Flammeovirga yaeyamensis: one gene and its partner. The protein of the gene in region 2 interacts with the protein of the main gene of each other region in a pairwise test. Links are inferred from orthologs where the notes say so. Each region holds a gene or a part of one and is shown on either strand. Other genes may lie near its edges.

What was found.
Region 1: the proteins of groL (region 2) and KMW28_RS17035 interact in binary tests that used the Escherichia coli proteins (3 or more experiments, as listed by UniProt). The link is inferred for Flammeovirga yaeyamensis from one-to-one orthologs.

Annotation. Positions count from the first base shown.
Region 1 is NZ_CP076132.1:4,298,272-4,313,935, forward strand. What follows is about bases 5,061-8,002. They hold KMW28_RS17035 (ABC transporter ATP-binding protein), read left to right. Parts: upstream 5,061-6,126; coding sequence 6,127-6,879; downstream 6,880-8,002. Other genes in these bases: KMW28_RS17025 (hypothetical protein), read right to left, coding at 5,061-5,135; KMW28_RS17030 (MlaE family ABC transporter permease), read left to right, coding at 5,390-6,121; KMW28_RS17040 (hypothetical protein), read left to right, coding at 7,124-7,663; KMW28_RS17045 (DUF3575 domain-containing protein), read left to right, coding at 7,832-8,002. Outside these bases: KMW28_RS17000 (glycosyltransferase), read right to left, coding at 1-721; KMW28_RS17005 (mechanosensitive ion channel family protein), read left to right, coding at 727-2,883; KMW28_RS17010 (TlpA family protein disulfide reductase), read left to right, coding at 2,947-3,456; KMW28_RS17015 (heat shock 70 family protein), read left to right, coding at 3,463-3,717; upp (uracil phosphoribosyltransferase), read left to right, coding at 4,131-4,784; more of KMW28_RS17025, read right to left, coding at 4,866-5,060; more of KMW28_RS17045, read left to right, coding at 8,003-8,389; KMW28_RS17050 (hypothetical protein), read left to right, coding at 8,481-8,960; KMW28_RS17055 (outer membrane beta-barrel protein), read left to right, coding at 9,142-9,687; KMW28_RS17060 (hypothetical protein), read left to right, coding at 9,844-10,371; KMW28_RS17065 (hypothetical protein), read right to left, coding at 10,520-10,768; KMW28_RS17070 (hypothetical protein), read right to left, coding at 11,053-11,412; bacillithiol biosynthesis deacetylase BshB1, read right to left, coding at 11,583-12,311; KMW28_RS17080 (YybH family protein), read right to left, coding at 12,339-12,767; GTPase HflX, read right to left, coding at 12,928-14,187; KMW28_RS17090 (class I SAM-dependent methyltransferase), read right to left, coding at 14,231-15,418; KMW28_RS17095 (T9SS type A sorting domain-containing protein), read right to left, coding at 15,518-15,664. UniProt on the Escherichia coli protein: Part of the ABC transporter complex MlaFEDB, which is involved in a phospholipid transport pathway that maintains lipid asymmetry in the outer membrane by retrograde trafficking of phospholipids from the outer membrane to the inner membrane.
Region 2 is NZ_CP076132.1:3,489,708-3,505,358, reverse strand. What follows is about bases 6,809-9,737. They hold groL (chaperonin GroEL), read right to left. Parts: upstream 9,128-9,737; coding sequence 7,490-9,127; downstream 6,809-7,489. Other genes in these bases: KMW28_RS13650 (co-chaperone GroES), read right to left, coding at 9,219-9,497; KMW28_RS13660 (transcriptional regulator), read left to right, coding at 6,809-7,423. Also shown: KMW28_RS13675 (hypothetical protein), read left to right, coding at 1,701-2,426; radical SAM family heme chaperone HemW, read left to right, coding at 2,712-3,839; KMW28_RS13665 (TonB-dependent receptor family protein), read left to right, coding at 4,079-6,580; more of KMW28_RS13660, read left to right, coding at 6,767-6,808; KMW28_RS13645 (SulP family inorganic anion transporter), read left to right, coding at 10,148-11,881; KMW28_RS13640 (MBL fold metallo-hydrolase), read left to right, coding at 11,919-13,331; KMW28_RS13635 (hypothetical protein), read right to left, coding at 13,471-13,764; KMW28_RS13630 (outer membrane beta-barrel protein), read right to left, coding at 14,120-14,857; KMW28_RS13625 (PCMD domain-containing protein), read right to left, coding at 14,862-15,650.

The DNA of each region.
Region 1 (15,664 bases), 810 kb from region 2 along the record:
ATGTTGATTTGAGTAATTGATTCCCTCTCTGATAATAAAATTGTTTTCCCAAAGATCTGGGTAAATCTCGTTTTAGAGTATTGATTTTATCGTAAAACGCGAACTTATTGTTTCTTGATAGACGTATCCATACATCAAAATCTTCGTAAGCTAGCGTTTCGTCATACCCTCCTATTCGACGTAATGCCGATGTTCTAAAAGTAATTGTTGGTGCTGAAAATAAAGGTGGATTACTCAGTACTCTTTCATATACATCTCCGGTGGTTACTGTTTCTAATAATTTACCATCAAGATCTCTTTTGAAATAGGATTTTTTAATACTCTCTCCTTGTTCATCTATCATTTCAACATCAGAAAAAACACAGGCGTATTCCTTCCCATACTTTATAAAACACGCTACATCGTCTTCAACTCTATGAGGTAGCAATACATCATCAGCAGCAAAATCAATCACAAATTCGCCCTTTGCAATTGCTAATGCTTTATTGAATGCCTTACAGTTTCCTATGTTGTTTTTTAATGCTAAAAAAGTAGCCTCAATTCTATATTTTTGTAATGATTCTTTAATACGATCAACAGATCGGTCATTACTAGCATCATCTACAATAATTATTTCTATATTAGTATAAGTTTGTTGTTTTATCGATTTCAATGCTTCTTCTACGAACCCTTCATGATTAAAACACAAACATATTACTGTCAACAAAGGAGTATTAGACATTCTTTATGAACTTTAAAAGTCGTTTTTCACATACAAATATAACTTCGATACTTTTAGGTATTGTAATTTTCCTTACTTATTCACAAGTAAGTGCACAATATTCGAATATAAAGTTTAGCACAAAAACACCTTATAAGACAATGGTTTCTCATATAGGTTTTTTGAGCCCTGCTTCTGGTTCTTATAATCCTGAACTTGCAGCGAGAACTTTAGGAGGTGATGACTATTCGATAGAACAAAAAATTGCTTTGGCTATCAAACTAAAACAAATATTTGATAAACATGGAGGATTGGATGTTGACGATATTTCGAATAGAAGAAATTATAGAAATGAGGATGGCGATTATATTTTTACTGTCTTTGAAGATATTCCAGAAATATACATGATTCGTGAAAACTCAAATTGGATCTATTCACCCAAATCTGTTCGCGAAATTAATGTAGTTTTTAGACGTTATTACCCAGCTGCTTTACCTCCAAAACGACCTAAAAAAGAAGAAGAAGTTAATGTGAATCCTGATTCCATAGATGTTGTTGAGAAGGATTCATCGGGTAAAGAAGTGGTTGTCAAAAAGCCTGCTCCTAAAAAACCGACTCCCTCAGAAAAACCTATCGTTGTTAAAGAACAAGCAAAAGTAGATTTAAGTAACCCTAAGGCAGCGGTGACTACTTTTTTTGTTTTTCAACAAGATGATAATTACCATCCTGAGTTAGCAGCAAAAACATTAGAATCTTTAAATCAATTGAGCCTTGAAGATCGAATTACTTTGGCCATGAAGCTAAAGCAAATTTACGATGGACTTGGACTTTGGATTGAATTAGAAGATATTCCAGAAGAGGAAAACTTTATTGATACCACTCGACACAATAAAGAAATTTATGTCCTCGACCGTCAGCTACCTGATTTTTACTTAGAGAAATTCGGAAAAAAATGGATGTTCTCTGAGGCTAGTATTCAACTAATTGAAAACAAACACCGACAAGTTTTCCCTATTGGTACGGAAGGCTTAGAAACTGTAGGTAGTATCTTGAGAAAACCTTTGGGTAAATATGCTCGAAAAGAATTTTTAGGCCTTGAACTGTGGCAGGTAACCAGTTTAACAGTGATGTTCTTAGGGGCATGGTTCTCCATTATACTTCTTTCCAGAACGATCATGTTCATTATGGGGTTTGTTTCTCGATCAAAAGAAGAAAGACGCTATATAAGAGGAATGTTTAGTTCTGCATTAACCATTGCCATATGCTATTGGTACAGAATGATTTCTCCGAGTTTGGAACTCTCCATTCAGGAACTACAATTTGTGATCATTGTACTAAAAGTGTACAGTATCTTCCAAGTGGTCCGCTTCTTCTATAGTTTGACTGACCTTTGGGTAGCGATTTGGTTGAGAAAGGCCAATGAAAGAGAAGATCAAATACAAAGAGGTTTTGCACCTTTCTTTGGTATGACTGCCAAGCTGATTGTTATTTTAGTAGGCATTGTTTTTACGGTAAGTGCTTTAGGTTATGAAATTAGTGGCTTATTAACCGGTCTATCTATTGGTGGTGTAGCCGTAGCCTTAGCTGCCCAAGATACTATCAAAAACTTATTTGGATCGATCATGATTTTCATGGACCGACCTTTTGTTATTGGCGATTGGGTGAAGGCAGATGGAGTTAGTGGTTCAGTCGAACAAATCGGACTTCGATCAACGAGAATCAGAACATTCGAAAACTCATTGGTTTCTATTCCAAATTCCAGAATGGCTGATTTCACTATCGACAATATGGGAATGCGTGTATTCAGAAGGTATAAAACCTATATCAGAATAAAGTACGAAACCAATCCAGAAAAAATCGATGAGTTTGTGGATCGATTAAAAGAATTAGTTAGAAAGCATCCTCATACCAGAAAGGATTTCTATGTGGTTAATCTAAATAACATAGGACTCTATTCATTCGATATTCTATTCTATATTTTCTTCGAGGCGCCTACATGGGGTGATGAACTTCATTTTAGACATGAGATTATCCGTAGTGTAATCAAAACAGCCAATGAATTGGAAATTGAATTTGCTATTCCTCCAAATGGATTGGATATGATGATGATGGATGGAAAAGGAAGTTCATTGTCAAAAGCTTCTCAGAAAACATCGGGTGATAAACCGTTTGGGTTTATGTAATCTCAATAAATGATATTTGATATAATGTATCAAAAAAAGAAATATAGCTTACTCTTGATTCTAATGATGTTCATTTTCGTGCACACCTCTTTTGCACAGAATGAAACAAGTGGGGATATAAAGTCGGACTTCTTACTTATCAATAAAAAAGGGGAGAAAATAAGAAAGGTTGATTTTAGAGGAAAGGTACTCGTTTTAGTCATCAGCAGTTCGTGGAGTTTAAAGTTTCTAGAAGATTTTGATCAACTGAAATCTTTACAAAAAGAAACATGGGGAAAAGAAGTCACTTTTATCTATGCTGTTGCAGATGTACAGAATAATTGGGAGAACTTTCTAAGAGAATATGGAGCTCCAAAACTAGATAACAGCTTGAATAACACCTACATCCTACCGATCTCCTCCCCTTATTGCAAAGACTGTTTTATGACCTCTCATTTTCATCAAGAAAAGATACCTTCTTACTATGTGTTTTCTAAAAAAGGAGAATTATTGGGAGGAGATATTCCTAGTACAAGTATTCTAACAGGAATGAGGAGCTTGATTTTAGGAGCAAAAAATATATCATATAAATAAAAAATTATGGATTTCGCTATTTTAATACCTTTAATGGCATTGAGTATACCAATTGTTGCCATCTTAGCTAACAGTAAAGGAAAACTCAAGAAAAAAGATTATCAAAGATTACTTGAAGAGTTAGAAAATCTTAAAATCGAGAATAAACAACTCAAAGATCGTGTAGAGAACATTGAAACCATTGTTACAGAACCCGATTGGGACATCAAACGCACTTTAGGGGAAGGAGATTCTACCTCTACACCAAGATTAGAAGAGTAATTTTTCTTTTATCGGACACAAAACCCCTTATTTGTTCATTTTCGCACAATATCAAAAAACCAACAATATATATAACTCACTACAAAACAGTTAGTTACAATATTTGGGGTATTTTTGGCATAACTAAAGACAAAAGTGATCAATATCGTGAGGTTTTCACCTCAACGTAAAGATAAAGTTTAAATAATTGAATTGGTTGGAAAAGGCAAATATCATTTGATGTTTGCTTTTTTGTTTTTATAGACTTTTCTTTTCTATTATTATTTCATCACTTTTTCCCACAATTATTTATTATTAAGTATTTTAGAGTAGTCCCTAACAGATTATTCACTACTTTCACATTTTAGGATCCTATGTGATTTATTTACAGGGGGACAACATCAAATTCAGATCAATTTTAATGAGAATTATATATGTCTAATACATTTATCCTAAATCAAGAAGCAAATGTTGCTTCAACCTATATTAACGAGCTACGAGATGTAAATATTCAAACAGATCGTGCCCGATTTAGAAGAAACCTTGAACGTATTGGTGAGTTACTTAGTTATGAATTAAGTAAAACATTAGACTATGAGTCTGTAGATATTACTACTCCATTAGGCACTTCTCCATCTAGAAGAGTAAAAGATGAATTAGTGGTAACTACTATTCTTAGAGCAGGATTACCAATGTACCAAGGGGTATTAAATGTATTTGATCACGCTGATAGTGGATTTGTTGCTTCTTACCGTTCTAGTTCTGGAACCGATGAAGTAGAGATCAATATGGAATATGTAGCGTCTGGGAACTTGGATGGTAAAGTAGTTATTTTGGCAGATCCAATGTTAGCTACAGGGAAGTCTTTACTTTTAGCTTTAGAAGGATTACTTAAAAATGGCACACCAAAACATGTTCATATTTTAGCTGCAATCAGCAGTCAGCAAGGTGTAGATTATGTTTTAGAAAACATTAATGTTCCTAGTACTTTATGGATTGGTGCTGTAGATCCTGAAATGAATGATAAATCGTACATCATTCCTGGTTTAGGAGATGCAGGCGATTTATGTTTCGGAGAGAAATTATAATTCGATACTGACTTACAGTATTTATAAATATAAAAAATGAGGTAAGCTCAATTTAATTTGAGTTTACCTCGTTTTTCTTTTTTAAAAGTTCAATATAAAATCAATACCCCATATTAATAAGGCTACAATTACTATATACACAATTTTCTCTTTGATATGCTCTACTATTTTATAGCCAATTAGTTTTTTACTGTATTGATCAATTTCTTTTTGTGAACGTTTCTTGGCTATTTTTTCCAAAGAATAATGCCTAATGTGTTTAGTATCTGATTTAAACTTTGGTGAGGTAGCATGCTTTAATTCTCGTCTATTATTTTGCAACACCTTGGTTGCACTGTCCATAAATCCCATAGTCGCTTTAGATTGATATATTTATTTAAACGTAAATGACCTTTAAAAAACTATTTATTTGGAAAAATTTAACATCATATTTAGTGTATTTTTTAGGATCGGTATAATAAGTGATCAACTTCTTTATATTTGTAGATAAGTATCGCTTTTCTATAATAGAAAATGTACTTACGGGCTTGATGTAAGCAAGAAAGTTTGATGTCAACATCAAGTATTTAGATTAGAACTATATTTTTTTGATATAAAATTATTTAATGAGACGTTTAGGCGAATACCTCATCTTTTTATGGAAAATGTTTTCCAACAGAGAATCATTTTCCACATATTTCAAACTGTTTTTTCAAGAGTGTGTCACCATAGGAATCAATTCTTTATTCTTAATTGGTTTTGTCTCACTTTTCGTAGGAGCAGTAATTGCCCTTCAGATGGCATACAATATTGTTAGTCCTCTTTTACCAAAATACATCATTGGCTTGGCAACAAGGGAAATGATGATTTTAGAAATGGCTCCAACATTATCAGCGATTGTATTTGCGGGTAAAGTAGGTTCACAAATCGCAGGCGGAATTGGAACAATGCGTATTACAGAACAAATTGATGCACTCGAAGTAATGGGTATAAACTCTGCTTCTTATCTAGTTTTGCCAAAAATATTTGCTGGTATGACGATGCTTCCCGCATTAGCAATTCTATCTGGAGCCCTAGGTATTTGGGGTGGTTGGCTAGCTACAATCTTTGGAAATTTGTCTCCTTTGGAAGATTACATCTATGGTATACAGACTGAGTTCGTTCCTTTTGAAGTCAATTTTGCCATTATCAAAGCCTTTGTTTTTGGCTTTATTGTTACTTCGATTTCTGCCTTTAAAGGATATAATGTTAAAGGAGGAGCTTTAGAAGTAGGTAAAGCAAGTACAGATGCGGTAACTACTTCTTGTATTGCTATTCTTGCAGCCGACTTTATTCTTGCACAAACCCTATTGAGTTAATTGAAATGATTGAAATAAAAAATATACAAAAGACTTTTCAGGGTAAAACAGTACTATCTGATATTAGTGCGACATTCGAGCCGGGAAGAACGAATATGATTATTGGGGCAAGTGGTACAGGTAAAAGTGTACTTCTTAAAACTATTGTAGGTCTATTTGAACCTGATGCTGGTGCTGTTTTATATGACGGTAGAAACTTTCACACCTCCAATAGAAGAGAACAAAAAATAATTAGAAGCGAAATTGGAATGCTTTTTCAAGGCAGTGCCCTTTTCGATTCACTTACAGTAGCAGATAATGTACGTTTTCCATTGAATGTACATTCTGATATGTCTGAAAGTGAAAAAGATGACCGTGTAAACTTTTGTCTTAAAAGAGTAGGATTAGAACAAGCTGCTCATAAAATGCCTTCTGAGATTAGTGGTGGTATGCAAAAGCGTGTGGGTATTGCAAGAGCGATAGTTATGAACTCACAATATTTATTCTGTGATGAACCCAACTCTGGATTAGATCCTCAAACCGCTTGGATGATTGATCAGTTGATTCATGAAATCACACAAGAGTACAATTTAACTACTGTAATTGTTTCTCATGATATGAACTCAGTAATGGAAATTGGAGAGTATATCATGTTTATGTATAAAGGTCTAAAAATTTGGGAAGGAAATAAAGATACTATCCTTGATGCCGAACCTAAAGAGTTAAGAGATTTCTTATTCTCTAACAAATTAGTAAGAACATTTAAGGGTATGCAATAAGTTATATCATACATCAAGTAGACTCTCTGAATTTAATATTTAAGGATTCAGAGAGTTTTTTTATGCCTAAAATTGACATCAAATAGTGGTTTTTATTATCCTAGATCAATTCTTTTTAAACTTCTTCCTAAATCAAACTACCTATGAAAAGTCATTAACATATCACTTCACTGATTCAATAACCAAATTATAAAGTTGTCGTTTGAGTTAAATGTTCAATATTAAACAATTAATTTAAATCAAAATGAAAAATTTCATTCAAACACTACTATTATTAATTACTATATCATTCTCCACAATGGTTCTTGCCCAAGACAACACGAATACTTCTAATGGTAATAGTGGACATTATAAAGGAGTTGGTCAACTAAATGTTGGCTTAGGAGTTGGTTTTAACTATGGAAGTGCTGGATTTATGGCTGACTACGAATTCTTACAACTTGGTCAGGATTTCACAATGGCAGCAGCAGTATCATACTATGGTTGGGATACCTATTATGCTAAATACAATACTTTTGGCGTAGGTGTTCGTTTTAGATGGTATGCTGATAGAGTTTTAGGTATTACAAGTAATAAATGGGATGTATTTGCTTCAGGTGATGTTGGTTTTGGAATTACAAATTCAAATTATCATAATGGGTACGATCACCATCCTTCCGGGAGTTCTGTTTCTCCAATTTATTGGGGGTTAGGTATTGGTACAAAATACCACTTTAATGATAAAATTGGTTTACATGCAATTATAGGTACAGGGGCACAAATCGGGATTACTTTTGGTCTATAAGAAATTTCATAAGTATGGATATTAATCTGTTTTATCAGATATACTAAGTACAATAAGGGGCAATTAAAAGTTGTCCCTTTTTTATATTCAATCATGAAATATTTATATATTTGCCTCAATTTTCAATCATTCGATTGGTATTGTACTTGAACTTAACAAACTCATATTATGAAGAAATTGAACAAATTTCTATTTTTAGTTTCACTATTCACTCTTTCTGTATTTAGCCTTTCTGCTCAAACTAAAAAGGCTAATTCAGTAAGTAGTAATTTTTCAAACGGTTCTGATTTTTATTTAAACGGAGGTGTAGGATTTAATGGTAGAGGTGTTCCTTTCTACTTAGGACTTGATTATAATGCAGTTCACCCAGATGTTTCTTTAGGAGGATCATTCGGTATTAACAATTGGGAAGAAACACATCACAATCACTACCATAAGTATAGTTCTTGGAACGTGACATTTAATGTGAATTATCACTTTAACAAAATCATGAATATTCCTAATAATTTCGACTTCTATGCCGGAGCTAATATTGGATACTACAACTATACCGAGAAAAAAGGCGATATATATTATGATGATATTAGAAAATATCATAATGGTATAGGTATTGGAATCCAAGTAGGTGGACGTTGGTTCTTTACTGAAAAAGTTGGACTTAATCTTCAGTTTGGTGGGGGAACTCAGTATACTGCAGGTAACTTTGGTTTGACTATCAGACTTTAATTAACATTATTTAACATAATTAAATAGCTTATTACAATTTAAAATTCGTTAAATTCATCAAAATAAATTTAACACAACTCATTCTTAATTAATGAAAAAGCTATTTAGTCTATTCCTAACGATCGCCGCTTTAACTTTTGGTACTTCAGCATTTGCACAATCTGGAGGTGGAGGTAATTATCAAGGTCCAGGTGTATTAAACATTGGTCTTACTTCTGGTTTTGGCGACTACCTTGGTGTACAAGCCGATTATGAAATCGCTCAACTTGGCCAAGATTTTACTGTTGGTGCATCAGTTGCATTCCAATCTTGGAATGATGGTAAAAACGACAATGGTGATACTTCTTTTGCTGTTGGTGCCCGTTTTAGATGGTATGCTGATAGAGTTTTAAACATCTCTCACCCTAAGTGGGATGTTTTTGCAAACGGTGATATCGGCTTCAATATTAATGGTCCTAACGGTTTATGGTGGGGTATTGGTATTGGTGGTAAATTCCACATCAGTGAAGCTTTTGGTTTACAAGCAATCATTGGATCTGGTGCACAACTTGGTGTAACGTTCCAATTATAGAATAATAACGATATATTCATTAAAAAAGTCTGTGGAGAAATCCTCAGACTTTTTTGTATTATAAAAAGAATGTCTTCTATTTTATAGATAATAAAGAAGATTTTTTTTTTTTAATTTTAACAATACTATAGATTTACTACACATTTATTATCCTTTACAACAATCTATTTAATACTCAAAAATGAAATCCAAAATCAATTATTTCGCAAGTCTTTTTACTTGTCTATTATTAGTATTCTCTCTTTCTGCCTACAGTCAAAGTGACAAAAAAGGCGGAGGTGGTGGTGGTAACTACCTTGGCCCAGGTAACTTAAATGTTGGTTTAAGTACTTATTGGTCGTACAATAGTTCTTTAGGTTTTCAAGCTGATTATGAATTTAATCTCGGTCGAGATTTTACCGTGGGTCCATCCTTAAGCTATGCAGGTTACAGTGATAGTTGGTACAATTATTCAGTTTTTGGAGTTGGTGCCCGTTTTAGATGGTATGCTGATAGAGTTTTAAACATCTCTCACCCTAAGTGGGATGTTTTTGCCAATGGTGATATTGGTTTTTCAATCTGGAGCCATAGATACACAGGTCCTGGTAGTGACCCAAATAGTCATTCATCTACCTCTCCACTTTGGATTGGTTTAGGTATTGGCGGTAAATTCCACTTTAACCAAAAAATCGGTTTACAATTAATCATTGGATCTGGAGCTCAATTAGGTCTTCATTTCCAATTGTAATACAATACTTTTTCGATTTATTTCTCATTTATTTATATATGTAAAACAGTGGTGATATTTTTTCATCACTGTTTTTTATTTTCTTATGACTCAATTAACATAAACTTGTCTTCTTTAGCCTTTTCTTTGTATCCAATTTCAACAATTAAACCTATTATGAAAACTCAACTAACAAATATCAGATATGTACTGCTATTATTATCTGGTTTATTTATTTCATCACTTTGTTTTTCTCAAGAGAAAAATACACAAAACACTAAATCTAAAAGTGGTGGAAGTCATTCAGGAAACCATGCATGGTTTTTAAATACAGGATTTGGCTTTAGTAACCATGGTGTTCCTTTTTATATTGGAGGTGAATACAATGGATTTCATCCTGATATTTCAGTGGGTGGTGTATTTTCTTACCATAACCGTTGGGACAATACAAAACACCGTACCGCTTGGACTGTGTCTGCCATAGGTAATTATCATTTCAATAGGCTACTTAACTTAACCTCAGAATGGGATGTCTATGCAGGTGCTAATGTAGGATTCTACGGATACAGTCACGCTTCTACCGGCTTCGGTGGAGGAATACAGATTGGAGGTCGATGGTTTATTACAGATGTGATAGGTCTTAATCTTCAATTTGGTGGAGGTACCGTTTCTGGTGGTCAATTTGGATTGACGTTTAGATTGTAATAGATCTTTTTGATCATAGAAAAACGATCTAAAAATTATATTAATACACATCATAAAAAGAAAAGCGGTATCATAACATGATCCGCTTTTTCTATATAGGTATATATTCTTATCCCCTAAGAACATACTACTTTTCTTTGATTAAATTTTAAGCAGATACTTTAAAGTATCCGGTAAGATTTGTGACATAAAAACTATTTCCCTTTTGAACACTTTCCGCATTCCATCCTTTTACCCTTACTGTATAAGAGCGTTCTTCATAGCCTTTTAAAATATTTAAACCTACTGGTTTTAAATATAATAGAGTGGCTAATCCATCATCAGATTTTAAAATTGCTTGAGCATATTCCCCTTCATTCCTTACATCATATAGCTTTCCATGTAGAATAGTTTTCATGTGCATCTTTGTTTTTATGATGTATCAAAAGTAAACAAATAAATGTTCAAATAAAAATCATTGATAATAAAATTATCATTTTGATTTAATTTTATACAAATGACTACTTAAAGTTGAATGAAAAAAATGTTGTATAAATGGATGGTTTTATAGCATTGATGATAGAGTGAAAAGGTTTATATGAAATAATAAAAATTAGTTAGTGTGTATAAAAAAAATACAATATACTTAACTCTTTATTTCGTTAAATATATTGTATTAAAATATTGTTAGAATATGTATCTCTACTTTGTATGAAAAACAGGACAATCCTCAACATTAAAGATTCTCACCGCTCCATTAATTAGTTCTTCAGTATTATAATGCTCTCCTCCGTTCATCATGTTTTCTTCGATAACATTTAAAACAGATAATACATATTGCTCAGCAATCTCTTGAATTTTACCTTTTGATTCTTCTGGTATCTGTTTTTTAAATCGATCCATCTCACCAGTAACAAAAGTCATCAAAATCTCTTTCACTTCAGATAAGGCATCTTGTGAAGACTTTGAAATTCTTTGTCTATGATAAGGACATAAACCCGATAAAGGTTTTGTCTGTGATTGATTTAATAAGTTCTTTATAGAAGATTCTAAACGCTGCATAATAAGGTTTGAACATTTTCTCTCATTACAAATGTAGTTAATTATTAACGAATTGTCCTATTGATAATATCTAAGACTAAATAATATTTAGTTATATACTCTAAAAATCAAACTTTAACTCACTAATAATCAACAAATAACACTAACACTAATTCTTATATTGAATTATTCTAAATTAGATGAAATAAGTCTTCTACTTTGATAGGTGCAGATTTCACAAATCCTTCTGCAAACTGTGCTCCTACTCTTTGACCATACTCTCTTGCTCGGGCCTCTAAAAACTGCATAAACTGAGGGGTAGAAATAAAAGTTTGAGGTTCTCCTGGAGCAGCATCATTCTCACCTACAAAGAATTGAGAAGCAAAAGCTTTGATCGATTCTACTTTTGTTGGCCATTGTTCAGTTACATCCACTACAAAGTCAGGAGTCATAAAATTTGACTGAATCATATGGAATACATTCTGAGGTCGCCAAGCTTGTTGATCAATACCGTCTTCTTTAGTAATCACCTTTCTTAAACCGCTCATAAAACAAGCATCTACTACCAACTGTGCAGCTTTTCCATGGTCTGGATGACGGTCTTCTATGGCATTGGTAATGATAATTTCAGGCTGATATTTTCTTATCACTCTCGAAACTTCTTCTTGGTGCTTAGAATCGTTTGTGAAATAAAAGTCAGCAAACCCTAAATTTTCTCTTACCGATAAACCCATAATTTCAGAGGCTTTTGCCGCTTCTTCCATTCTTAGTTCGGGTGTTCCTCTTGTTCCCATTTCGCCACGAGTCATATCGACTATCCCTACTTTTTTTCCTTGTTGAATCGCTTTAATAAGGGTACCAGAACAGCTTAATTCTACATCATCTGGGTGTGCCACAATGGCTAAAATATCTAGTTTCATTAGCTCTTAAAGTCTTATCTATTTTTGTTATGAGGAGTGGTCAGCAATAATCACCCACTTACCATTAATTTTCTTCCAAGTCAGCGAAAAATGTCCTTGCAAATCGCCTTTTGTTCTACTAAGATGCCACTTTCCTATGACCAAAGCTACATTTTTAGAGAGTTTTTCCACTTTAATTAAAGTGAATGTCAACTTCCCCATGGCATCGGTATTTGGATAAGATTTTTTATAATTATCCAAAGTCGCTTGCCAGCCATTGGTCACTCCACTCTTACCTATAAAAAGTAAATTATCCGACTCCCAATAGCCGTTCATAAAGTCATCCAAGTTTCCGGTATTCCACGCCCTTTCCTGACGAGATAAAGTCTCTTTGATGGCTTCTAAATCCTTATCTACTTTTTGAGCAAATGTAAATTGAGTAATGAATAAAGCGATAATTATGAAAAGATTTTTCATGAGTTTGAATTGGTTGATATAAAAGAGTTCAATATCAAAAAGTGGGGTAGAATTCTGCATTCCAAAAGACCATTTGATGAAACTCCATAAAAAATGAAGGTGATGCAAATCTATAAAAATTTACATCACCTAAATTATATTTTAAAAGGATTTGACGATACTATTCATCATCACCTGTTTCTTCAGACATTGGCCATTCTCCTCCATGTTCTAACCATAATTGGTTATAAGCAAAAGAATGGTGGTTTGGATAAATCTTATAGAATCGATCGGATACCAATTCGAAGATCTTTCTTTTTAACTCATCCACTCCTTCTTTCTTAATTGCAGAAAGGAAAATGTGATTGTACTCTTTCGCTAAATAACTTTCTTTCCACTCTTCTAAAGTGGCCGGTGGATGATCCTCGAACGGAGGATACTCTTTATCCACATAGTTATCCACTTTATTGAACACCAACAATGTTGGTTTATCAGTTGCTTTGATCTCTAGCAACGTTTTATTCACAACTTCGATGTGTTCTTCGAAAGATTCGTGTGAGATATCAACAACATGGATCAAAATATCTGCTTCGACGATCTCATCCAAGGTAGATTTAAACGATTCGATCAAAGTTGTTGGTAACTTTCTGATAAAACCTACTGTATCGGTCATCAAGAAAGGCACATTGTTCATGGTAATCTTTCTCACCGTAGAATCTACTGTGGCGAAAAGCTTATTTTCTGCAAATACATCCGCTTTAGAAAGTAATCGCATAATCGTTGACTTACCAACATTGGTATACCCTACCAAGGCGGCACGTACTTCTCTATCACGATTCTTTCTTCTTAGATCCGACTGTGTTTCAATCTTCTTCAACTTCTTACGTAATAAGGAAATCTTATCACGAATAATACGCTTATCCGTTTCCAATTCTGTTTCACCAGGACCTTTCATACCTACACCACCTCTTTGTCTAGAGTGGTGGGTCCAAAGGTTGGTCAGACGAGGAAGCATGTATTGATACTGTGCCAATTCTACCTGAGTTTTCGCTTGAGCAGACTTGGCTCTCATAGCGAAAATTTGAAGAATCAATAACGATCTATCGATAATCATTACATCTTCAATTTCTCTATCCAAGTTTCTTGCGTGGGCAGACGATAAATCATCATCAAAAATGATAGTATCGATACCTTCCGCTTTCACATAGGTGAGAATTTCCTCCAACTTACCTTTACCGACAAATGTTCTTTTATCGGGATGATCTAAACGTTGAATGAAAGTTTTTTCTGTTTTGATCCCTAAAGTAGATGCCAAGAATGCCAATTCGTCTAGGTATTCCTCCGCTTTTTCTACTTTTTGATCTTTAAGTGATACCCCTACCAAAACGGCTCTTGGTGCTTTATCACTTTCTGCTTTAATATGATGAAATTCTTTTTTCAAGAAATTATATTTTAAATGTCTATTCTGATCGGTCGCTACAAAATTAAGAATTAATCGCATTCATCTCTAAAAGATGCTCTAGATGATGTGTTTTAATGCCATGTATTTTCTTAATCTCATTGATCTGATCCACTACTTCTTGCTTAGGCGTATCTCTCACTTCGTCTTGAACTCCTACTACCAGTACATTCTTCGGTGTATGTTCTGTTGTGATAAATTCGAAGACTTTTGTTTTATACCCGTAAGCTTCCATGATTAATGCTCGGATACCATCGGTGAGCAACTCTGCCTGACGTTCTTTAAGAATGCCAAACTGTGTGATTTTTCCCAAAGCATCATCAGGAGATAATTGTTTTCTGATTTGTTTGTGACAACAAGGTGCACAAATAATCACTTTAGATTTGGACTGAATACCTCTATAAATTGCATCATCTGTGGCTGTATCACAAGCATGAAGTGCAATCAAAAGGTCGATATGTGGAAGCTCTGCTTCTTTGATTGTTCCTTCTACAAACTCCAAATCATTAAAGCTAGAACGCTCTGCAATACCATTACATTTCTTCACCAACTCTTTACGCATTTCCACACCGATAACATGCGGTTTTTGTTGAGCAACATTGGTTAGGTAATCATACAAACCAAAAGTAAGGTAGCCTTTTCCTGCGCCCATGTCTACGACATTGTATGAGCTATCAAAATTCACATTCTTCAAAATACCATCAATAATCTCAACATATTTGTTCAGTTGACGGTATTTGTCCTGCATGTTGTTCTTTACTTTGAACTCCTTTGTCGTTACACCCAATTCCTGCAGATATACCTTGTCTTTCGTGTCTATCAAACGATTCTTTTGCTTATCGTGAGATAGCTTTGGCTTATCTTTAGTTGTTGCTGCTTTCACTCTTAATTTTGCAGAACCTTTGGGGGTAATCAATAAGTGATAATCCGCCTCTAATGTATATAAATCAGCATTGTAGAAATCATTCTCCAAATACTTACTTATTCTTGTTACCACTTCATCTACAGGATAATTCTTGGTGATATCGTTTGTTGGGTAACGATATAAACAAGATAAGTGCATACCTTTCTTCAACTCTACCAATTTACCATTGATTGTTTTAAGGTCCTTTTGCTTATCTCTTTTATTCGATAAAGTGATTTTGACGAAAGTATTGTTTTTCAAGCTATCCTGAAGATGTTGCTCGAATTTATCTACATTGATGAGACTCATATAACTTTTTGATTTTGAGGAAACACTCCAAACGCAAAATTACGAAAAAGGGTTGTTCCAATGAAGAAACAACCCTTTATATATCTTAAGTAACTGATATTACTTAATAATTACCTTTTCTATTTGCTGTTGCGATCCTTGAATCACTTTTAAGAAGTACATTCCACTTGGCAAGTTTTGTGTTTCATACTTGAAGAATTGTGCATCTTCAATCGATGATTTCAATACTTTACCGAATTGGTCGTA
Region 2 (15,651 bases):
AGACGTCTCGGTCTCCAACGACGGTGGCCTTGGCCCCTCGTTTACGAGCCGGGAGCACAAAGTATTGGGTGTTTGTGTCTTGGTTGTATATTGTCTATGTACTCGGTCTATATATCTAGTCTGTGTATAATACAGTCTGCATATCCATCAGTATGCTTGATATGTATATCTGGTCTGAGTATACGGTCTGCATATCTAGTTCGTGTACTCTGTCTGTATATCAGTCTGTGCACCCTGTATGCGTATCCGGTCCGTTGTCGAGGGGCCAAGGCCACCTCGTTGAAAACGTAGTAGCTAATAGTCTATTAATATTAGATATATTACTGTTTTACGGTATTTTTTTAGTCGCCCCTCTTAGGCTTTTATGGCAATAGTGACAAAAATCATATTTCTATCATCTTGATCGGATGAGGTAGACGTCTCGGTCTCCAACGACGGTGGCCTTGGCCCCTCGTTTACGGACAGGGTGGACAACGTATTGGGTGTTTGTGTATCCGGTTTGTGCATCCTATCCCTCGTTTACGTACCGGGGGTACAACGTAATTGGTGTTTGTAAATTAAATTATTTTGATTTTTTTTTAAAAAAATCGAGGAGTACAATAATTGTACTATTCTAACATTGTAGAGTGCATATGTTTAATTTACACTTATCACAATAAATTGCTATTAAGTAGTTATACGTAACGATTATTTGTATAATCTTTATTTATTGAAATAATCATACCTATTGTATATGATTAATGTGCTTGAAATTTCATTGAGAAAAGCAAGGTTAATTTATTGAAAATAAATAGATAATAATTTGTAAATAAAACTAAACAGGGTTATACTTGCATAGTTATTTCGGTAACAGCGAACTAAAATATATTCTTTAAACAAACTTTTAGAGAATTAATTAATAAAACCAAAAATTAAAATCTATGCTCTACAAAGATTACGACTAATATAAACAAATTTTAAAAATGAAGACTTTAAAACTATTAAGTATTGAAATATAAATTCTAAATACTGTCAACTGTTTGATTCATAAGCTTGGTAATAATGTATTTTTATTGTTGTTTCATACAAATTGTTTGATTGACTAATTACTGTATTGTTATTTGTAATTGTGTTGATATTTAGACACTTATTGTTGTTTTAATATTAATTTCATTTACAAAATCATGATCTATTCCAATTTCATAAAATATTTATTCTAAATACAGATTTGACCGTATAAGGTCAAACACTAATTAGCGATTCTATCGCTTCATTTTGAAGCACAAATTGGTATTGCGGGGGTATTTTATATCCCTGCAAACTTACCAATGATACAATTAGTGAATAAATTATAGAAAGGCGTTACTAAAAGTATGGTATATACTAAGTTAAGGCTATTTGAATGGATAATAAAAACACATTTAATTTACTGGTGTACAAGATTATTAATACAACTGTTTAACGATCAGATTGAGAAATCCATAGCAAGCAATTCTAATATTGCTTGTTGGATTTTCTCATAATAAACGAATGCTAAGCGTTTATATGTAGTTGTTATTTGTATTTAGGTTATATATAATCTATCCTCATCTAATTTGATATTTAATAATGTAATTCGAAAATAATATTAATAATTGTATGCTTTTATAAATATTGCAAAATCCAATGAAAGTTACATTGGTGAATTTTCAAGTAAATTAACTAAAAATTAAATCCCCAAAATGTCACTTAATCAAGATTTGAGAAAGAATATTAATGTAGAGAAATTTACTTCTGTTTTAAAATTCAATATGAAAAATGTTCCTAAGTATTTAAGAAAGGCTGTATACTGGAATATTCAAGAACCTTGGGCTCGAACATTATTTAATAATGGATTCAGGATATCTTTTATAGATGATACATTAAGTGTTTTTAAACCGACTACAACTATAAATTTAGAAAACACAACGATTTGTACTTTCAATTTATACATCAAAAGAGATTTTCATATTTTCTTAGATGAATTTGAGAAAGACATATTCAGAGAATATTCTTTAATGGAGGAAGATATATGGGAGGAAAAGGAAATATTACTTCGGAAAAATAAAACAGGAACAAATTCTAATAATTTAGTTTACTCATTCAAAATACCTATTCAGAGATTAATGGGAAATCCATTCTCTTTTGATATTATAATGAATGAAAGACCGATTTTCTTATTTTTAAAGTTTAAAGAATATCCATGTGTTAACATGACTTATGATTTAGGTAAATGGAGTAAGATTAGACATGACCTTTATAAAAGTACTCGACCAATAATATATAGCGAACACTGGAAATATTTAATGAATGATCAATTCCTCGATGAAAATTCAGGTAAAATGTATCAATACCTTCATTTATTAAAGCATGATGGATTACATGTTTGGAAAAAGCAATTTGGATTAACTTATCCTTTGTCATATTGAGTTAATTATTATTTATGTGTATTACATAAATAATAATTAACTTTTTTTTATTGTTGTTTCGATATTTAATAATTAAAGGCTTTTATAATTTTGATTCTTAATTTTAATAAAATTGTCTCAAAAAAAAGAAACACTTAAAATATTAAGTGTTTCTAAACAACATTATCGTCAAATGAATAGAGTGTATATAAAATTTTTTGTTTCTTTTGCGTGTTTCCGTATTTATGACAATCATAAATTTGGGTTGGACAAAAAAAAGATAGAAAATTTTAAAAATATTTGAGAATGAGTGGAATTTATTTTCATATACCTTTTTGTAAGCAGGCGTGTCATTATTGTGATTTTCACTTCAGTACATCATTAAAGCTTAAAAATGATGTGGTGAAGGGCATGTTGTGGGAGTTGGATAAACAAAAGGAATACATTAATGAAAATATTGAAACTATATATTTCGGTGGAGGAACACCTTCTATTCTATCCATTGATGAATTATCGGTCTTATTAGACAAAGTTCATAATAACTTTAATACGAGTGGGGTGAAGGAAGTGACTCTAGAAGCCAACCCAGATGATATCACCAAAGAGAAGCTAGCATTTTGGAAAAAATTAGGCATTACCAGACTATCCATTGGCTTACAATCTTTTTATGGTCCACATTTAGAGCTCATGAATAGGGCTCATAATGCGGAAGAAAGTCTAAATGCAGTGAAAATGGCGCAAGATGCAGGGTTTAACAATTTGACCATTGACCTTATTTATGGTATCCCATATCAAGACCATTCGGTTTGGTACAAAGATTTGGAAACTGCTTTATCTCTTAATGTACCTCACATTTCTTCTTATTGTCTGACAGTAGAAGAGAAAACGGCCTTGGGGGCTTGGACTAAAAAAGGAAAGTTTAAACCAGCAGAAGATGAGTATGCTGCTGAACAGTTTGAACATTTAGTCAAGACACTTTCTCAAAATGGATACGATCATTATGAGATTTCAAACTTTGCCAAACCAGGTTTTTACAGTCAACATAATAGTGCTTATTGGAAAGGGAAACCTTATTTAGGTATAGGTCCAGGGGCACATTCATTTAATGGAAGTGATTCGAGACAATACAACGTGAGTAATAATGCGAAATATGTAAAGTCTATTGTTCAGCAAAATACCTTGATGTTCGATAAAGAAATGTTGACTAGAGCCGATGGAATAAACGAATATATATTGACCACTTTACGCACTATATGGGGCTGTGATCTTCAATTCTTACTTGATAATTATCAATTTGATTTATTAAAAGAGATGAAGGAAGAAGTGGATCGTTTTTATGCTTCCGATTGGATAAAAGTCAAGAACAATCATTTGATGCTAACCGAAAAAGGAAAGTTGTTTGCCGATAAAATTTCAAGTGAATTATTTGTTTAACTTCTGATAAAATAAATTTCAAGTTAATCCTAGATCAAATTTCACCCTGTTTGGATTCGTTTGTTGAAAAAAATGGGTTGTTTGTTGAAAATACTACTTATTCACATTATTCCTTTTCAAATTTGATGATATCAATAAGAAGCTAGTTGCTCTATTGATAAAACAAAACCATAGAATTCATCAATTAAATAGGGTAATCACTAAAGTGAACCACTAAATCAAACAACTTTACTAAGGCAATGAGATATTTAATCTTCCTAACTTCATTCATACTAATTCAAACTTCAGCTTTTGCACAACGGCCAACCGATGCCGGTAAAAGAGGAGGAGCAAGACCAAAAATTGGGGTGGTCACAGCAAAAGTAACCGATGCTGATTCTAAAGAACCTTTAGAATTTGTCACTGTAGCTTTATTTTCAGCCAAAGACTCTAGTTTTATTACTGGAGGAGCTACAGATCAGCAAGGTAGAGTGAAAATATCTGAAGTTCAGGTAGGTAAAATATTTGCCAAATTAACCTTTATCGGATACGATGAAACCGTTACTTCCTCTTTTATTATCAAGCCAGATGCTCCTGAAAAATTTCTAGGAAATTTAGTCATGACAGCCTCAGCTAAAGCACTGGATGAAGTGACAGTCACTGCAGAGCGTGATATGATGGAATTAGGGATTGACAAAAGAACGTTTAATGTAGCTCAAGATTTAACGACAGTAGGCGGTTCGATGACCGATGCTTTAAATAATATTCCATCGATTGATGTAGATCAGGACGGATCGGTTAGTTTGAGAGGTTCATCAAATGTGACTATTTTTATTGATGGCAAGCCTTCTAATTTAACAAGCGAATCAACGGCTGATATTTTAGATCAGATTCCTGCAAGTTCTATTGAAAGAGTAGAGGTAATTACTAATCCATCCGCCAAATATGACCCTGAGGGGACAAGTGGTATCATCAATATTGTATTGAAGAAAGATAGAAAAGGTGGAGTGAATGGTACAGCTAGTGTTACCGTGGGTAACAATAATAAATACAATGCTAATGTTGGTGTGAACGCTAGAGTTGGGAAACTGAATGTTTTTGGTAATTACTCGGGTAGATACAACGAAAGGTGGCAAGAAAGAACACAAACTCAAAAAAATTACGATAGAGAAACAAATGCCTTTACAGGATCAAATGTTCAAAATACGAAGCGTGATGATGAAAGACTCTCTCACTTATTTAAAACAGGGTTGGATTATGATTTTAATGATTACAACAATGTGTATGTCAACGCCACTTTCAATATGGGTGAAGGCACAAATAATGAGAAGCTTTTGGTGAATTATTATGATCAGAATGATGATGCTTACGATTTATTCTTAAGAGATAATGTATCGACAAGAGAGAATCAGACACAAGAATATAATTTTGGCTGGCATAGAACATTTGTCAATCCCAATCAAGTACTTGATGTATCTGGACAAATCTCTACTTCCAATCGAGTATCCAATGGTAATTTTGATGAATATGGATATGACGGCAACGGCGGTTTAGTATCATCACCATCATTTCAACAACGTAACCGAAATGATGGACCGAGTGAATTGTATATCGCACAAATTGATTATACACATCCGTTAAGTGAAAAATCAACATTAGAAGTTGGAGCTAAATCTACCCTAAGAAGAATTGGAGCAGATTTTACCTCGGAAAGTTTACAAGGAGGAAATTGGGTATCAGACGATTCTCTGAATAACAATTTTAATTATAACGAAGATGTGCATGCCGCTTACGCCATGTTCCGACATGAAGCTGGTAAATTTGGGTATCAATTAGGAGTGAGAGCGGAACAAGCTTACACCACTTCTATATTGGACGAAAATGCATTAACTGATCGTCAGGAAGTACAGAATAATTACTTTGCACTTTATCCAACCGTACATGTGTCATATAAATTTGCTCAACAAAGAGAGGTGTCTTTTGGGTATAGTAGAAGGGTGAATCGACCACGAGGAAGAACTTTAAACCCCTTCCCAGATTATTCCAATCCACAATCTCTTAGAAAAGGTAATCCTTATTTAAAGCCAGAATTCATTGATGCCTTAGAGGTGACTTACCAACACGGTTGGGACGATATTACTTTAACAGGTTCTGTATATTATCGTTATACTCACGATGCCATGCTAAGAGTAACAAGTGCCACTCCAGAAGGGGTGACAATTTTATCTTGGGACAATATGGATAATAAACAAAGTTATGGTTTTGAAGGGATTGCTACCTACAATATGACGAAATGGTGGAAATTCACAGGAAGTACAAATATTTATAACCTTCAAATTAATGGTAATTCTGGTGACTTAGATTTATCCAATCAGGCTTGGACAATGAATGCTAAATTGATGTCCTCGACGAATTTAACCAAGACTACTACCTTACAGTTATCAGGTCGTTTTAGTTCAAGACGTGCGACAGCACAAGGACATATTGATCCAATGGGTGGACTTGATGTTGCCGTATCACAAAGGTTATTCAAAGGAAAAGGTACACTTCAAGCCAGAGTGTCTGATGTATTAAACACTTATCAATTCAATGTACATAGTGAAGGCGTTGGATTTACTTCGGATATGACAGCAGATTGGGAATCGAGAGTAGCTTATCTTACTTTTTCTTATCGATTCGGTCAGATGAACAAAGGAAGTAAAAAGAAACGTAAAAAATCGGATAGCAGTGGAGGAGGAGATGACATGATGGATATGATGTAAAATTAAATGGATAGCCTGGGTAAGCACAAATTGTGACTGTTGAACCCAGGCTATTTCTTTTTTTAGAGCCATAACATCGTGCAAGTTGATTTTTGTAGTAGTTTATTGATAATATTACATCAATGTGTTGATTATGAGCAATTTTTTTTAAATTAAGATACGCTTGAAATACAATACATACAATATATGACTCAAGAACTACTTAACTACTATGATAATTCCCCATTAGGCGTAACTATTTACAAACGATTAGCACCACATAAATTTGAAATATATTATTATAATGAAGCTGGTCGGGAAATGGATGGATTATCAGAGAATGAAACCAAGGGAAAGTTGTTGGAAACTGTTTTCCCTAATTGTGAGGAGATAGGATTATCTCAATTGTTGGAAAAAGTATATCTAGATGGGAAAACTCAGGTGATCCCCTTCATGGGTTTTAAATCAGATAATACGAAAACTATTCATAGAACGAATAGAGTACAGAAATTGGAAGAACCTTACGTTGTAAGTGTTTTCTCCGATGAGTCACAAACGTATTCTTATATACGTCAGATCGAAAAGGATAATAGAAAATTAAATCATGCCTTAGATTACACTTCACATCACTTAAGAGGGAATTTATCAACTTCTTTAGGAATTTTGGAGTTATTTGAAGCTACCGATGTATCTCGTGAAGAAAAACAGTTTTTACTAAATGTAATTAAGAAGAATCTTGAAAACATTGATTCTAAGATGCATCACTTGGTAGATTTACTGTATAAAGAAGTGAAAGAAGATGAGAAAATATTGAAAAAGCATAAGTTTAAAACCTTCCATTTGAAGAACTCAAGAGTATCATAAAACAAAAGGCTGTCTCTAATGAAAGAAACAGCCTTTTGTATATGTTTACTCTACCGATGATTTCGATTACATCATGCCTGGCATACCACCACCCATTGGAGGCATAGCAGGAGCTGCAGCACCAGCTTCTTCTTTCTCGTTAGAAACTACACAGTCTGTAGTTAACAACAATGAAGCTACTGAAGCAGCGTGCTCAAGTGCAAGACGAGTTACTTTAGTTGGGTCGATTACACCAGCCTCAACTAAGTCTTGGTACTCCTCTGTACGCGCATTGAAACCGAAGTTACCTTCACCTTCTAAGATTTTATTTACGATAACTGATGCCTCTAAACCAGCGTTACCCAAGATAGTTCTCAATGGAGCTTGGATAGCAGTTTTTACGATTTGAACACCAATTTCTTCGTCTGGGTGAGCTGTATCAACAGAATCAAGAACAGATGAAGCTCTCAATAGGGCAGTACCTCCACCAACTACGATACCTTCTTCAACCGCTGCTCTTGTTGCTGCTAAAGCATCATCCACACGGTCTTTCTTTTCTTTCATTTCTGTTTCAGTCGCTGCACCGATATAGATAATTGCAACACCGCCAGCCAATTTAGCCAAACGCTCTTGTAATTTTTCTTTATCGTAATCAGAAGTTGTGTTTTCAATTTGAACACGGATCTCAGCAACACGAGCAGCAACAGCGTCAGCATTACCTGCACCGTTAACAACAACAGTGTTGTCTTTGTCGATGATCATTTTCTCCGCAGTACCTAACATATCGATAGTCGCATCTTCTAACTTCATACCTGTTTCGTCAGAGATGACAGTACCACCTGTAAGTACAGCGATGTCTTGTAACATAGCTTTACGACGGTCACCAAAACCAGGAGCTTTAACTGCTGCTACTTTTAATGCACCACGGATTTTGTTTACTACTAATGTAGCCAATGCTTCAGAATCAACATCCTCAGCGATGATTACTAGAGGCTTGCCAGTTTGAGCTACTTGCTCTAATACTGGAAGCAATTCTTTCATTGTAGAAACTTTCTTGTCGTAGATCAAGATGTATGGAGATTCCATATCTGCTTCCATTTTCTCTGTGTTAGTCACAAAGTATGGAGAAAGGTATCCACGGTCGAATTGCATACCTTCAACAGTTTTTACTTCTGTTTCAGTACCTTTTGCTTCTTCAACAGTGATCACACCATCTTTACCTACTTTTTCCATCGCTTCAGCGATCATTTTACCGATCTCAGCGTCGTTGTTCGCAGAAATTGTTGCTACTTGCTCAACTTCTTTGTTTGTTTCAACAGTTTTTGAAGAGTTTTTCAACTCAGCAACGATGGCTTTCACTGCTTTGTCGATACCACGCTTCAAGTCCATTGGGTTAGCACCTGCCACTACGTTTTTGATACCTGTAGTGAAGATGGCTTGAGTAAGAACAGTGGCTGTAGTTGTACCATCACCTGCCTCATCAGCAGTTTTAGAAGCTACTTCTTTTACCAACTGAGCACCCATGTTTTCGATAGGCTCTGCTAATTCGATTTCTTTAGCTACTGATACACCATCTTTAGTAACGTGTGGTGATCCGAATGATTTTTCTAAAATAACGTTACGACCTTTTGGTCCCAAAGTAACTTTCACTGCGTTTGCCAATGCATCAACGCCTTTCTTTAATCCTTCGATTGCTTCTGTATCGAAATGAAGATTTTTTGCCATAATATTTTTAAGATTAAACGCTGATGTTCTCAGCGAAATAATGTTGTGTTAAATGTAATGTTGAAGTTTCCTTCTAAAATTTGAGTATAAATTAAACGATCGCTAAGATGTCCGCCTCACGCATCATCAAATAATCTGTACCGTCTAAGTTTAATTCTGTACCAGAATATTTACCATAAATTACAGTGTCTCCAACTTTAACTGTCAAAGGCTCGTCTTTTGTTCCGTTTCCTACTGCTACAACAGTACCTTTTTGAGGCTTCTCTTTCGCATTGTCAGGAATAAATAGACCTGATGCAGTTTTTGTTTCAGCTGCTGCAGGCTCGATAAGTACTCTGTCCGCTAAAGGTTTAATGTTCACTTGTGACATTGGAATCTATTGTTTTAAAAGTTATTAATCATTCAAAAAATAAAGTCTCCCACATTTTGGGATACTGACACTCGTTTTGCCAAGAGTGTGCCAATAGACTTTTTGATAAAAATTGTCAGTGAAATGTGTCAAAATGACGGGAAATGATTTTTGGAGGTAAGGAGATTGGAGATGATGTTGGGGGTGGGGGTCAAAATGACACGGTTTTTTTAGGTAATAGGTAATAACTAATAACTAATAGGGGTGACGCGGCGATGATTTTAATTTGGAACTAAGGAACTAAGGGGGGAGGGTATTCTATTAGGATAGAGTATCAAAATCCTATGAATTTATTTTTTTAGTTAGGAGTTAGGAGTTGCCAAAACTGGCGCAAATGTTAAGCGCTAGCGACATTTGTGTCTAAAAACGTTAGAGGTCTCCCGACCTCGTATTTTAACTATAGAACTGAGGAGTGAGGATATTCTATGGGGTAAAAGTATCAAAAGCCCAGGAATTTATTCCTGTGGATGTTTTTTTAGGAGTTAAAATCTATCGAATTAATCGGATAAATGGGGTGTAGAAATAATCCCTAACTAATTTCAAATTATGTGATTTATGTTACACAACATTTCAAAATGAAAAGCAATATTGCAGCATAAAGTTACACTCGAATGCAAAAAAGTACCATCATACCTTCTTGGTTGAAGGGATATAAAAAGGAGTTTTTATCTGGCGATTTATCGGCAGGGATCACTGTGGGAATTATGTTGATTCCACAGGGTATGGCTTATGCTAGTTTGGCAGGGCTACCTCCTGTGTATGGCTTATATGCAGCCATGATTCCTCAATTGATCTATGCTTTCTTGGGTACTTCGAGGCAAGTGTCGGTGGGGCCTGTGGCTATTGATTCTATGTTGATTGCCGCAACGGTGGGTTCGATTGCTTCTGTTGGTCCTGATAATTATTTATCGGCTATTTTACTCCTAACATTGATCATTGGGGTGTTTCAAGTGGTTTTTGGTTGGATTGGATTTGGCTTTTTAGTCAATTTTCTAAGCAAACCTGTGATTAGTGGTTTTACATCAGCGGCAGCTTTTGTTATTGGGTTGGATCAGCTTAAAAATATTTTTGGGATTGATATTGAGAGAGGGAAGTCCACTTTTGGTGTGATTAAAGAGATCATTTATCAATTTGATGCATTTAATTATTCAGCTTTGGTTGTTGGTTTAATTGGTATCTTTTTAATTAGGTTGACAAAAAAGTGGAGCAAGAAAATTCCAGGTTCTTTGGTGGCCGTTTTGGCAGGATTAGGAGTGATGTTTTTTATTCCTTTGGATATTCAGGTTTTTGGAGCTATTCCTCAGGGGATGCCTACTTTTCAATGGCCTATATTTGATATTGAATTGATAAAACATCTTTTGCCTTCAGCTTTGGCGATTTCCCTAATTGCTTATATGGAATCGATTTCTGTAAGTAAGGCTTTACAAATGAAGCATAAGGGCGAATATCAGATTGATAATAACAGAGAGTTTATTGCTTTGGGAATGGCAGATATTGTGGGTTCTTTTTTTGGCGCTTTTCACACCACAGGAGGATTTAGTAGGTCAGCGGTGAATGATCAGGCAGGTGCCAATACGAACTTGGCGAATATCATAAGTAGTGGTATTTTATTTATTACTTTATTGTTCCTAACGCCTATTTTCGAATCACTTCCTAAAGCCATCATCGCCTCTATCATTTTAGTGGCAGTATATGGTTTAGTCGATACCAAATATCCAAAATTCTTATGGAAAACGAAGAGAGAAGACTTTTATATGTTGTTGATCACTTTTGTGATTACGTTCTTTCTGGGGATACAAGAGGGGATTTTATTGGGGATGATTTTAAGCTTATTGTTGTTAGTGAAAAGAACAGCAAAACCTCATATTGCTGTTTTGGCTAAATTAAAAGGATCATCAGAATATAGAAATACCAAACGATTTGATGATATCGAAGAGCGAAAAGATATACTGATAATTAGACAAGATGCCCAGCTTTATTTTGCCAATTGCAATTACTTTTGCGACAAGGTAAAATGTGAGGTAGAAAATAAACAAGAAGTAAAGCTTTTAGTATTGCATTTTGGTAGCGTTTCGAACATAGATTCTACTGCTCTAAGTGCATTAGAAGATCTAGTTTATGATCTCAAACAAGAAGGGATTAGAACGTATTTTTCGGATATGATCGGCCCTGTTCGCGACTTTCTCACAAGAGTAGGTTTGATGCATCGTTTGGGAAAAGATCATTTCTTTTTAGACGTACAATCTGCTATAGATTTTTACGATAAAAAGGGGAATCAAATAGAAATAAGACGTAACTTTGAAAGAGCGATTCAGAGTAACGATTTTGAAGAAAGAAAAATTTAAACACATTATTTAAACATATTCATCGAATACAAACATTATGAAAATCGAACAAATTTACACTGGTTGTTTAGCTCAAGGAGCCTATTACATCGAATCGGAAGGAGAAGCTGTAATTATTGACCCACTTAGAGAAACAAAACCTTATTTAGAAAAAGCAGAAAAAGAAGGAGCAAAAATTAAATATATTTTTGAAACGCATTTCCATGCTGATTTCGTATCTGGACATGTGTCTCTAGCGGAAGCAACGGGAGCAACAATCGTTTTTGGTCCGACTGCACAAACATCTTATGAAGCACATATTGCTAAAGACGCGGAGGTTTTTCAAGTGGGTAAAGTAACCATTACTGTTTTACACACACCCGGTCATACACAAGAGTCATCAACATTTTTATTAAAAGATGAAAATGGTAAGGATGTGGCTATTTTCTCTGGCGATACTTTATTTATTGGAGATGTTGGTCGTCCTGATTTAGCCGTGAAATCGGATCTAACAAGAGAGGACCTTGCAGGTTTATTATTCGATTCTCTTAGAAATAAAATTATGCCTTTGGCAGACGAGGTCATTGTTTACCCAGCACATGGTGCGGGTTCTGCTTGTGGTAAGAACATGAGTAAAGAAACTTTTGATACGCTCGGAAATCAGAAAGCATCCAACTATGCTTTGAGAGCCGATATGAGCAAAGAAGAATTTATCAAAGAAGTGACCACAGGTTTGGCAACACCTCCTCAGTATTTTCCTAAAAATGTAAAAATGAACAAAGAGGGGTATGAGCATATCGATCAGATTTTAGCCAATGGTAATACACCTATGAATCCTCAACTTTTTGAAGAAGTAGTGAATGCAGAGGGCGCCTTGATGTTGGACACTCGTTCACCTCAAACTTTCAAAGATGGATTTATTCCTAATTCAATCAATATCGGTCTAAAAGGAGGGTTTGCTCCTTGGGTAGGTGCTTTGATTGTCGATCTACATCAACCTATCGTCTTGATTGCTGATGAAGGTACAGAAGAAGAAGTAATTACTCGTTTGTCGAGAGTAGGATATGATAATACTTTAGGTTTCCTTGAAGGAGGAATTGAAGCTTGGAAGGCTGCAGGTAAAGAGATAGATCATATTGAATCGATTACTGCTGAGGAACTAAAAGAGAGACTATCAAAAGATATCCAAGTTATTGATGCTAGAAAGAAATCAGAGTATGTATCAGAACATATCAATAGTGATAAAGTAGTGAATAAACCTTTGGATTTCATTAACTCAGAATGGAATGATTTAGCAAAAGATGGTACCTACCACATTCATTGTGCAGGTGGCTATCGTTCGATGATTGCTTCATCAATTCTTAAATCAAGAGGATTTGATAACATCATTGATGTAAAAGGAGGTTTTAAAGCGATTAAAGAGGCGGGTATTGATGTGACAAATTATGTTTGTCCTTCTACAATGCTGTAGATTAGGTAGTAGGTAGTAGGTTTTGAAGTTTCTTCTTTTAGAAAGTAGCTAAAACGGAATTGTATACCTGATATCTAAGATATTATCTATAAAAAATAAAGGTTAGCAATTTTCTAATTTGAATTGCTAACCTTTTTTATTAACCTGGCATTTCTACATTATAAGATTTGACATGAGAGATATTAGAAAAGATGTTTAGCCAACTTTTGTTTTTGACTCTGTATTTACTTAATAGTTTTACGATATCTAGAGTGCCTATAGTATAAGATGGATTGAATTTCCCTTTGAAATCACCGTTATAGATAATCGTTTGATCCTCTTTTTCTAGAATGAGTGTTTTCTCACTATCAGAGATATAAATATTTTTGTAAACACTCGAATTTAAATTTAGTCTTTGATGCTTTGATTTAAAGCCTTTCATGTTTTTAAACATAATTGTTTTAGTTTAATTCCATTTAATTTTTGTAAACAAAAAATCCCAATTCTACGCTTTAGAAGTGGGAAAGAATAAATGGATAGTTTATTGATATTTAGCTGGTTTGTGTTGAAAAGAAAGAATTTTTGTCGTATTTATTTGTAGTTGGTTTTTCTTTTCATTTACCAAAATATATGATTAATTTCATATAATACTGTTGATCCCAAATATAAGAATAATATGTAATACATTATTATTAATCTAATCTAAAAACCATTAATTATTATAAAATTTGGGATCATGTTTTGGTAAAAAAATAAAAAAAGCTATCTCAATAAATCAAGATAGCTTCATAAATATCATAAAGTAGTTGTTACCATATCTGATAGGTTAAACCAATCTTTCCGTATAAATTAAAAAGATTTGGATCCACTGTTTCATATCCACGAGGGAAAATTCCGTTGAATCCCCAAGCAATTTGAGCGTCGAAATTAAATCGGTTCACTTGTTTTTGAATACCGAATTGGGCACCCCAATCAAAATTAACCAAATCATGACTGTAATCATAAGGTGTATCTCGTCCGATTGGGCTTACCGTTCCAGCAACATCTTCGATTGTTCCTCCTTGATAAAGAATACCATCAAATGTTCCTTCAATCATTACTGCCAGATAAAGACCTGCAAGTACATTCCATCCGTTATCATTCTTACTTAAATTGGTTCTAAACTGAATAGGAAGTTCGATGTAGTTGAGTGAGATATTTGTCTTGACATCTCCTGTAACATATCCCAAATAGGCATCACTTACTTTAAAGTATTGATTTTTTACTGTCGCTTCTGTTGAGTTTCCTTTGTGAGTATAAGTAAGCTCCAAGTGAAGGTAATTTCTATCTCCTTTGATCGGAATATTTACATATCCACCTATTGAGGGATTAAAAGTAGTGGAGAAAGAAAATCGTTCAGGCATATTTTGAAAGTACATAGGTACTGATGCTCCAATGTTGAAACTTGCTCTCGCACCCCATTCCAATTTTTCTTCCTCTTGTCCGAAAACGGAGATACTGAAAAGGGTAGCAAAGAACATTACTACCCCAATTTTTTTATAATTCATGAAATTAGTATTCAATAGAAATTTCGTCAACAAATAAAGTACTTCCGATTGCTCCTCTGAAGAAATCTCCAGCGCTTGTTGAAGTAAATACAACAATAATGTGAGTAGGATTAGTATCTGCTGCTGCCCATCCAGTTTCTTCTTCACGAAGTTTAAAACCAGCTACAGGGTTTTCAATTACACCATAAGTCACATCTAATGTACGTTTTGTCCATTCGGTAACCGTATCCGAATTTTGCATAGCTGCGGTACCTACACGAAGAATTTGATCACCTTCTCTTTTTTGTAAATACATATACACTAAACAAGAATCTACACCTTCAATTGTTGTTCCTAATGCACCGTCATATTGTTCATAAATAGCTCCAGGAGTATATTTATAGTTAAACGACATAGATACTGGTCGTTTTGTATAAGGAACTCCTAATTGAGCACTTTTAGCAGGATCTGAAAGATTTAGCTCAAATTTACCGGTGTAAATTGTTGCTGCTGCAATACCTGTCAAGCCAATACCTTTAGTTTCTAACTTTGCAGCACTGCCATTAATTACATCTTCTTTTTCTTCATAAGCATTTACCACGCCTAAAAAAGTAGTTCCAGGGTTAGATGTTTCCCATCCCTTAGGGTTACCGTACTCACCTTGAGAATATTCGGTGTATTCCCAAGTATCTAAGCTTAAATTCTCTTCGAAGTCAGCAGATATTTCTTCAGTGGGGTTATTATCATCATCGGAGCAAGAGAACAAAGTAGTCCCTAAAAATGCTAAAACTATTAGTCCGTTGGTTAATTTCATT